4 regions of the Pectobacterium versatile genome follow, and region 2 is predicted to be linked to each of the others. Evidence: predicted binding sites of a transcription regulator. Region 2 holds the regulator's gene; each other region holds the start of a gene.
What was found. The regulator Fur, encoded in region 2, represses iron uptake genes when iron is present. The targets are predictions, from matches to a motif close to ATAATAATGAGAACNACTATCAA.
Positions count from the first base shown of each region.

Region 1: the regulator Fur is predicted to act here: its motif matches at 1,067-1,089, upstream of EIP93_RS08165 (TonB-dependent siderophore receptor).
Region 3: the regulator Fur is predicted to act here: its motif matches at 702-724, upstream of EIP93_RS02635 (isochorismate synthase).
Region 4: the regulator Fur is predicted to act here: its motif matches at 843-865, upstream of sodA (superoxide dismutase [Mn]).

Region 1 covers NZ_CP034276.1:1,827,510-1,829,717, forward strand. Annotated here, with positions in the region: gene EIP93_RS08165 (TonB-dependent siderophore receptor) at 1-942, opposite strand, end outside; gene EIP93_RS08170 (MFS transporter) at 1,151-2,208, opposite strand, start outside.
Region 2 covers NZ_CP034276.1:1,561,162-1,563,369, reverse strand. Annotated here, with positions in the region: gene fldA (flavodoxin FldA) at 298-825, shown strand; gene fur (ferric iron uptake transcriptional regulator) at 1,156-1,605, shown strand; gene glnS (glutamine--tRNA ligase) at 1,669-2,208, opposite strand, start outside.
Region 3 covers NZ_CP034276.1:572,650-574,857, forward strand. Annotated here, with positions in the region: gene EIP93_RS02630 (MFS transporter) at 1-616, opposite strand, end outside; gene EIP93_RS02635 (isochorismate synthase) at 960-2,156, shown strand; gene EIP93_RS02640 ((2,3-dihydroxybenzoyl)adenylate synthase) at 2,153-2,208, shown strand, end outside.
Region 4 covers NZ_CP034276.1:119,996-122,203, reverse strand. Annotated here, with positions in the region: gene fdhD (formate dehydrogenase accessory sulfurtransferase FdhD) at 1-714, shown strand, start outside; gene sodA (superoxide dismutase [Mn]) at 950-1,576, shown strand; gene EIP93_RS00510 (methyl-accepting chemotaxis protein) at 1,876-2,208, shown strand, end outside.

The sequences.
Region 1 (2,208 bases), 270 kb from region 2:
GGCAATCAGCGTACCGTTCGGGAACGTGCGGTCGTAATTTTGCTGCTGCCACGCGCCAATCAGGCTAAAAATCCAGTTATCGGTGGTGTATTTTCCGCTCAGCGACTGACTGTGCGTACAGCGGCGCAATGTAGGATCGGGCGCGCCAGCGGCGATCTCCAGCGTTCGGTTTTTGGCATCGCCAAACGGCAGGTAAGTATCCTGCGTGGCGCGCGTGCAGTCTTCCGTCAGTGCCAGACTGGTTTCCCACGGCTGATCATCGGGTGCCAGCCGCAGTCGAAGATTCCCGACGCTGGATTTTGTCCCGCCGAGATTGTCGCTGCCGGTAGCAGGGTTAGTCATCGCGCCCGAATCGACCTGACGCAGCAGCGTGACGCTACCGTACAGCAGGCCATCTTGAATGGGGCCGCTGAGGTTGATTTTGCCGTGATAGCCGTCACGGCTGGCGACGCCACCTTCAACATAGCCACGCGGCGTGCTGTCCGGTTGCTGAGTGACGATATTGATAATGCCGCCCTGAGCGCTTTTACCGTACAGCGTTCCCTGCGGGCCTCGCAGCATTTCGATGCTTTCCACATCGGAGAGTGCCTGCACGGTGTTGGTGGCGAGCTGCGGTATGCCGTCCACGTAGACGGTCACGGCTGGGCTGTAGAAATCCTGTGCGGAAGACACACCGCGCAGTGAGATTGACGGGAACAGCAGGCTGCCGTTATTGCCGAGGTTCAGACCGGGCATCACACGGGTTAGCTTATCGGTACTGGTGACGCCAGCGTCTTTCAGCTCCGGTGCCGTCACGACGGTGGAAGAGACGTTATTGGCCGAGGCAGAATATGGCGACTGTTTGCTGGCGGTGACAACAAGCGTATCTTCCTGAGCGGCAAAGGCATAAGAAGAGAGAAATACGCCGGTTAAGGCAAGCGGATAAAGACGCATTATTTTCATTATTAAATCCCTGAAAAGACTAAAATCGATGTCAAAGGCAACGGCTTTCATCACGACACGCTTTCTTACGATACGGAAAGCTACGACACGGAAAGCGTGTGAGACAGAGAATGATGAAAGTTAAATGATAATCGTTTGCATTTTTTGAGCTACCCGTATCGGGTCTATTTCAACCCGAATACAGCAGATGTCCTGCACGTTCTCCCTGTCATGAATCCTGTCCCTGTTGGTTTGCAACTACGGGGGACGTTCCCTCTGAAAACGCGCGGGAAAGCCGTACCGATAGCCGCTTGGCGGGCCACAGGCTGGCGACTGCGAAGCAGGCCAGTACGCCTAGCGTGGTCTGATAATTTGTGTGATGCGCGAGCTGAAGCGCGGCAATCGACACAATCATGGCGACGGCAGCATCGGTCGATTGGAACAGCGCATAGTCGGAAGCGGGCTGATGCGGTCTGACTAATCCCATCAGAACGTTGTATAGCGTGACAAACCCGACGGCGGCAGCCAGATTGACCACGCCAAAGAGCGCGATCCAGGCGTTCAATGAATACAGCGGGTAGCCGACGGCCAGCACAATGGCCAACAGAGCGTGCACAACCATCACGGGCAGCAGGCAGCGCAGTGCGCCCATACGTCGAATCAGAACATTGGCGAGCACAATCCCTACGCCGCTGACGGCGGTGCTGTACACCGTCATGACGATACCCAGTTGGCTCAGGCTAAGCTGTCTGTCGATCAGCATGACGGTTTGTAGCGCCATCATGCCGCGCATTGCCAGATAGAAAATGGCCGTGAAGGCTAATACCGGCCAGAGCGTTTTAAACGTCAGACGATTTAGCGTCGGGCGTGCGGCTTGTTGGGTTTGATGATGCTGAGTCTGACTGTGCTGAATAGGGGATTGTTGGAGATAGCGCAGCGGCAGGATGAGCATCAGCAGCGACAGCCCCGCCAGCGCGAAGAAGCCACCTCGCCAGCCCGCCTGTTCCGCAATACTCAGGAACGCATAGGAACCGAACAGAATGCCCAGATAGCTGCCGCCGACCTGTGCGGTATTCGCCAGAGCACGACTGGACGCGTTGGTGGTGCAGATCGTGATGCCGTCGGCATAGATATCGTGGCTGGCGGAGAGCAGCGCCAGCAGCATCAGCGCGATGACGATTGTCAGGACGGATTGTTCGGGCGAGATGACCCCAATCACGACCAGCGTCGCCGCCATCGCGATCTGGAGCAGCACCAGACTGCCTAAATAGGGATTACCGCGCAGGG
Region 2 (2,208 bases):
TATAAAATAAAAAGTGAATTCATAAAAAATGAAACAGCGTTATAAATAAATAGCCGCGACGATATTAAGGAAATGTGCGTGCAATCTCAGACGATAACATAATCCCTATTCATTATAGGGAATTTAGCATCAGCAGGGATGCTTTCATTTTCTTACTTACCTTCGCATTTCATACGCTCTTGATTTACGCATCCTTACCGATACGAGTTTCTCCCGATGTGAGTGTCTGTTATTATTAACAGATAAGTGGGTGAAATATTACACCATACCATTAGGAATCAAGAGGTTATTCAATTCATGGCACTCATCGGAATATTCTTTGGCAGTGATACTGGCAACACTGAAAACATCGCCAAAACGATTCAACAGCAGTTAGGCACCAACGTTGCTGATGTTCATGACATCGCCAAAAGCAGCAAAGAAGACCTCGAAGGTTTCGATATTCTGCTGCTGGGTATTCCAACCTGGTATTACGGTGAAGCTCAGTGCGATTGGGATGACTTCTTCCCGTCGTTGGAAGAAGTGGATTTCACAGGAAAATTGGTTGCCCTGTTTGGCTGCGGCGATCAAGAAGACTATGCAGAATACTTCTGTGATGCCATGGGCACCATCCGTGACATTATTGAGCCTCGCGGCGCGACGATTGTCGGCCACTGGCCAACAGAGGGCTATTACTTTGAAGCCTCTAAAGGACTCGCCGACGACAATCACTTCATCGGCCTGGCTATCGATGAAGACCGTCAGCCTGAACTGACCAGCGAACGCGTAACAACATGGGTGAAACAGATCAGCGATGAGCTGAACCTGAAAGAACTGGTTGGCTAAGCCATTTGAGCTCTGATAATCCCTATCAGAGCTCAAATTAGCATTGATAGGTAAAACCTTTCATAATAATTGATACATTTTTTTAACTTCTATCAGTAAACCTGTACAATAATCCCATCGGCTTTGTATGTGCATCATCATTTCCTCATTCATCAACAACTAATTGCGTTGTATACCAATAGTGTGAATGGGGACAATATTGTTAACATTCGCTTGTTTTCATTTTGTATGCGCGGTTCTATAATTGAGACGCTTTTGCATTTTTTGAGCCGACCGATGTCATAGGCTAGGCAGCCTCCATTGATAAGTAAGCAACAGGATTAAACCCGCATGACTGACAACAATACCGCATTAAAGAAGGCCGGCCTGAAAGTCACTCTTCCAAGACTGAAAATACTGGAAGTGTTACAGGACCCTGTCTGCCATCACGTCAGTGCGGAAGATTTATATAAGAAACTGATTGATATGGGCGAAGAGATTGGTCTTGCTACCGTCTATCGCGTACTCAACCAGTTTGATGATGCGGGTATCGTAACCCGTCATAACTTCGAAGGTGGCAAATCCGTCTTTGAGTTGACGCAGCAGCATCATCACGATCACTTAATTTGCCTCGACTGTGGCAAAGTCATTGAATTCCGCGATGAATATATCGAAGCACGTCAGCGCGAGATCGCAGAAAGACACGGCATCAAACTGTCCAACCACAGTCTGTATCTCTATGGGCATTGCAGTGAAGGGGATTGCCGAGAGGATGAAACCCTGCACGATTCCACACGATAAATCGACCGCATAAAAAAATAAAACCGCCTAGGCGGTTTTATTTTTTTCTTCTTACCGGTGGCTTTAGCCTACCCAGGTATCTCGTAATCCAACCGTACGGTTAAACACCAGATGTTCTGCACTGGAGTAAACACGGTCAGCACAGAAATAGCCTTCACGCTCAAACTGATACGCTTTCTCTACTTCCGCCTGCGCCAGACTCGCTTCCACAAAACCTTGCGTAATTTTCAGTGAGTCTGGATTAATCGTCGACAGGAAGTCGTCCGCCGCCCCCGGATTGGCCACACTGAACAGGCGATCGTACAAGCGGAATTCTGCTGGTACCGCGTGTGCCGCAGAAACCCAGTGAATAACGCCTTTCACTTTACGGCCGTCAGCCGGATCTTTGCTCAGCGTTTCCGCATCATAGCTACAGTAAATCGTGGTGATGGTGCCCTGCTCGTCTTTCTCAATGCGCTCTGCTTTGATCACATAGGCATTACGCAGACGCACTTCTTTACCCAGCACCAGACGCTTGTATTGTTTGTTGGCTTCTTCACGGAAGTCAGCGCGATCGATGTAAACTTCGCGGCTAAATGCGACCTGACGTGAGCCCATTTCCGG
Region 3 (2,208 bases), 990 kb from region 2:
ATACCGACGTGGATGCCGCCGTGGGGGAATTACCTTGCTGGACCCGATGCGTCGGCGGCATGGAAGGAAATAGCCACAGCACCAACAACACCAGCAACAGGCCACCGAGGCCGAAAGTATAAAACGGCGCTTGCCAGTTAATACGGTGAGCCAATTCCAGTGACAGCGGCATGATGACAATCGCCGCGAGCGAAAAGCTCATGCCGACATAGGCAAGCTGCTTTCCGCGCTCGTTGGCCGGCACAATATCAACAACCGCAGCCATCAAGACACCGGATGCCGGCCCGGCAACGCAGCCCGCCAGAATAAACAGCAGCAAAAGATCGGTTTGGCTGGTGGAAAACATGCAGGCTGCCGTCAGGCCAAAGCGTAGCGTCAGCAGCACGATCAGAGCATGTTTACGGTTAAATCTGTCCAGATAGGGAGCGGCGAGGAAGCCGACGATGGCGGAGGCAAACGTTGCACCGCCGCTAATGTAGCCGATGTTCTTGGCATCCATAGACAGGGCGCTGACGAAATCGGGGCCTAGCGGCATCACCATCATCAGGCTACCGAGAGAAAGCATGTTAATGAGCAGCGCCAGATGCACAACGGATCGGGTGTGCGGGCGGTACATGCTTTCATCCATGACAGGCTCACATTTAGACATAATTAGTAAAATATTTGCGCAGTCTAGCGCAGCTTAATTTTTCTGACAATGAATGATAAGTATTTTCATTATCATCTGTGATGTGGGTTTTATAATCAATACATTCCTGTTGCTAACCATTACCCATTATGAAACATGCACAAAAAAATTGATTAACATCAATATAACCCCTAATTAATGGGTGTGAATAACCATTCTGTGGAAGGATTGACCGAACACGTTACTTCAGTGTAATTTAACTGCGCTTAATATAAATGATAATGATTTTAATAATCATTGGTATTTAATTTGCGAGCGCAGGAGCTGTCTTGTGGATACACTGATTACAAAAACTGAAGCATTTAGCGGGTTAACCTATTCGGAACAAACCGCTTTTTTATATGCATCGGAACACCGAAGCCTGTCTACTTCAGGCTTATTTGAACGTATTTCGTCCCCTGTTTGTGTTCCTGGCTCGCACGATGACAGGCTTAGCCCTGCAATCGCGCAGGCATTCCAGCGAGCGCGTCAGGCAGGGCAGTCGCTGCCTATTGTTGTGGGAGCGATTCCCTTTGATACCACGCAACCGTCTTGTCTCTATATCCCTGATAGTTATAACGTTACGACGAAATCTGAACTCGTCAGCCGTGCCCGTAAGCACACGGCTGCGGGCCCTACCGCACTAACGTTAAACAGCGTCCCAGACGAATGTCAGTTCAAGTCCATCGTGGCAGAGGCGGTTGAGCGGTTCCGCCGTGGTGAACTGAGCAAAGCGGTGCTGTCACGCGTTTTGGACATTGAGCTAACGAGCCCCGTTAAGGCGCAAACGATCCTCAATAACCTGATGGTGCAGAACGCGGGTGGATACCACTTCTCACTGCCGCTGCCGGATGGTTCGGTATTGCTGGGCGCGAGCCCGGAACTGCTGGTGCGCAAGCAGGGGAACGTCATTGTCTCTAATCCGCTGGCGGGATCGGCGCGACGGATGAACGATGAACATCTGGATTACCTGAACAGCCAGCGTCTGCTGAAATCGGGTAAAGACAAGCATGAGCATAAGCTGGTGGTGGACGACATCCGCCAACGCCTGATGCCGCTATGCTCGTCGTTAACCATTCCATCGGCCCCTTCGTTGATGCATACCGCCTCCATGTGGCACCTGTCTACCGCTATCCGCGGTGAACTGGCGAACCCGGAGATGACGGCGCTTCAGGTCGCCTGCCAGCTCCATCCTACCCCCGCACTGTGCGGCTTCCCCACGCAGGAAGCGCGTCAGCTGATTGCCGAGCTGGAGCCGCACGATCGCGGCGTATTCAGCGGTATCGTCGGCTGGTGTGATGCCAACGGCGATGGTGAATGGGCGATAGCGATTCGCTGCGGCACCATCAAACACAACAAAGTCCGCCTGTTTGCCGGTGCGGGCATTGTTGAGGCGTCCGTCCCCGAGGACGAATGGGCTGAAACCGCCGCTAAATTAAACACGATGCTGAATGCGTTTGGGCTTAACTCAGGTGTGGATGGACTATGAGCATTGAATTTACGCCCTGGCCAGAGGAACTGGCACAGCGTTATCGCGACAA
Region 4 (2,208 bases), 1.4 Mb from region 2:
GAAGAGGTGCCCGTTGCGTTGGTTTATAACGGCATATCGCATGTCGTTATGATGGCCTCACCGAAGGAACTGGAGCAGTTCGCACTCGGGTTTTCCTTGTCTGAAGGCATTATTCAATCACCGGCTGATATCTACGGCATTGATGTACAGACCGCCTGTAACGGTATCGAAGTACAGATTGAGCTTTCGAGCCGACGCTTCGCTGGACTAAAAGAGCGACGCCGGGCGATGGATGGTCGCACAGGCTGCGGCGTATGTGGCGTAGAGCAACTTGCGGAAATCGGCAAACCGATCGCACCGCTGCCCTTCACGCAGACATTTTCCCTTAGCAAACTTGAAAACGCGCTGGTGCGGCTGCGTGATGTGCAGAAGATCGGCCAAGTGACAGGCTGTACTCACGCCGCAAGCTGGGTCGCGCCAGACGGCACGCTGTCTGGGGGGAGTGAAGACGTCGGCCGCCATGTCGCGCTGGATAAACTGCTGGGCACCCGAGCGAAACAAGGGTGGCAGAAAGGCGCTGCGCTAGTTTCCAGCCGGGCCAGCTATGAGATGGTCCAAAAATCCGCCATGTGCGGCGTGGAAATCTTGTTTGCTGTCTCAGCGGCCACCTCACTGGCCGTAGAGGTCGCACAGCGCTGCAACCTGACACTGGTCGGTTTTTGTCGGTCGGGACATGCGACTATCTACACGCATCCACAGCGTTTGAGCGCGTAAGAGACACCACCAGAGTCGCGGCGTTTTGCAGGCGAAGGGCATAGATTAATTTGTTTTTACATAGTGCAATAACGACATAAGCGTTTGTTATCATGAAGTAAAGCAATCTGACTCATGCCACCCATTCGAGAATAATCATTTTCAATATCATTTAATTAACTATAATGAAGGTATTGCTTACGCGGTACTAACAACACAGTGCCGTAACATTTTTTTTACCATGGAGATGCTAAACATGAGTTATTCACTGCCATCGCTGCCTTATGCTTATGACGCACTGGAACCGCATTTCGACAAAGAAACGATGGAAATTCACCATTCCAAACACCATCAGGCTTATGTCAATAATGCTAACGCCGCGCTGGAATCTCTGCCTGAACTGGCTAAATTGTCTGCTGAAGAGCTGATCGCTCAACTGGACAAAGTTCCTGCGGAGAAAAGAACGGCACTGCGTAACAACGCGGGTGGTCACGTTAACCATAGCCTGTTCTGGAAAGGCCTGAAAGTCGGCACGACGCTGACTGGCGACCTGAAAGCGGCCATCGAACGTGATTTCGGCAGCGTTGATGCGTTTAAAGAGAAATTTGAGCAAGCAGCAGCAACCCGCTTCGGTTCTGGCTGGGCGTGGCTGGTACTGAAAGACGACGGCAAACTGGCCGTCGTGTCTACTGCAAACCAAGATAGCCCGCTGATGGGTGAAGCCGTTTCTGGTGCGTCTGGCTACCCAATCGTCGGTCTGGACGTATGGGAGCACGCTTACTACCTGAAATATCAGAATCTTCGTCCAGCTTATGCTAAAGCATTCTGGAACGTGTTGAACTGGGACGAAGCTGCTGCGCGTTTCGCTAGCGCGAAAAAATAAAGCCGTTGAGTGCCTGATACCATCAGGCCTCTTCTGCATTTGAATATAAACTGGAATAACAGTCTGTTATTCCAGTTTTTTATTATCCCTACCTCGATGCCGAGCAGCATGTACGTTGGCATTCCTCTCTCACTGGCGCATAAAGTTTCGGAGTAACGTGCCGATATCTATTGCAGGTTTTTATCATGTTATTGTGCAGGGATAAGCTTGGTAAGCGGTAATCCGAGATGCTAACACCGCTAAATACGTGTGCATCAGGATAGTGAATTCGACTCAATACGATATAGTGGTGGGATGTGATGACGATGAATTTTGATAATCTAAAAGTCGGTAAAAAATTAGGATTAGGTTTTTTCCTGATTCTGCTGATGACCATGGTAATTGCCGGTGCGGGCATTATGCATATTGGCTCGCTGAAAGACAGTATTGATAAAGTGAATTTAAGCAACAATATCAATGATGAAATTAACCAGGCTAAATATTACCGCGCATTATACGGCACCACCTATAATCCTGATGATATAAAAAAGAACGTTGAACACATTGCCAATGTCAGTAAACTCGCTGAAAAAGCAAAAGAATTTAACTGGCCGGAAAGCGACGCCAAGAAAATAGCCAATATCCCAACATTA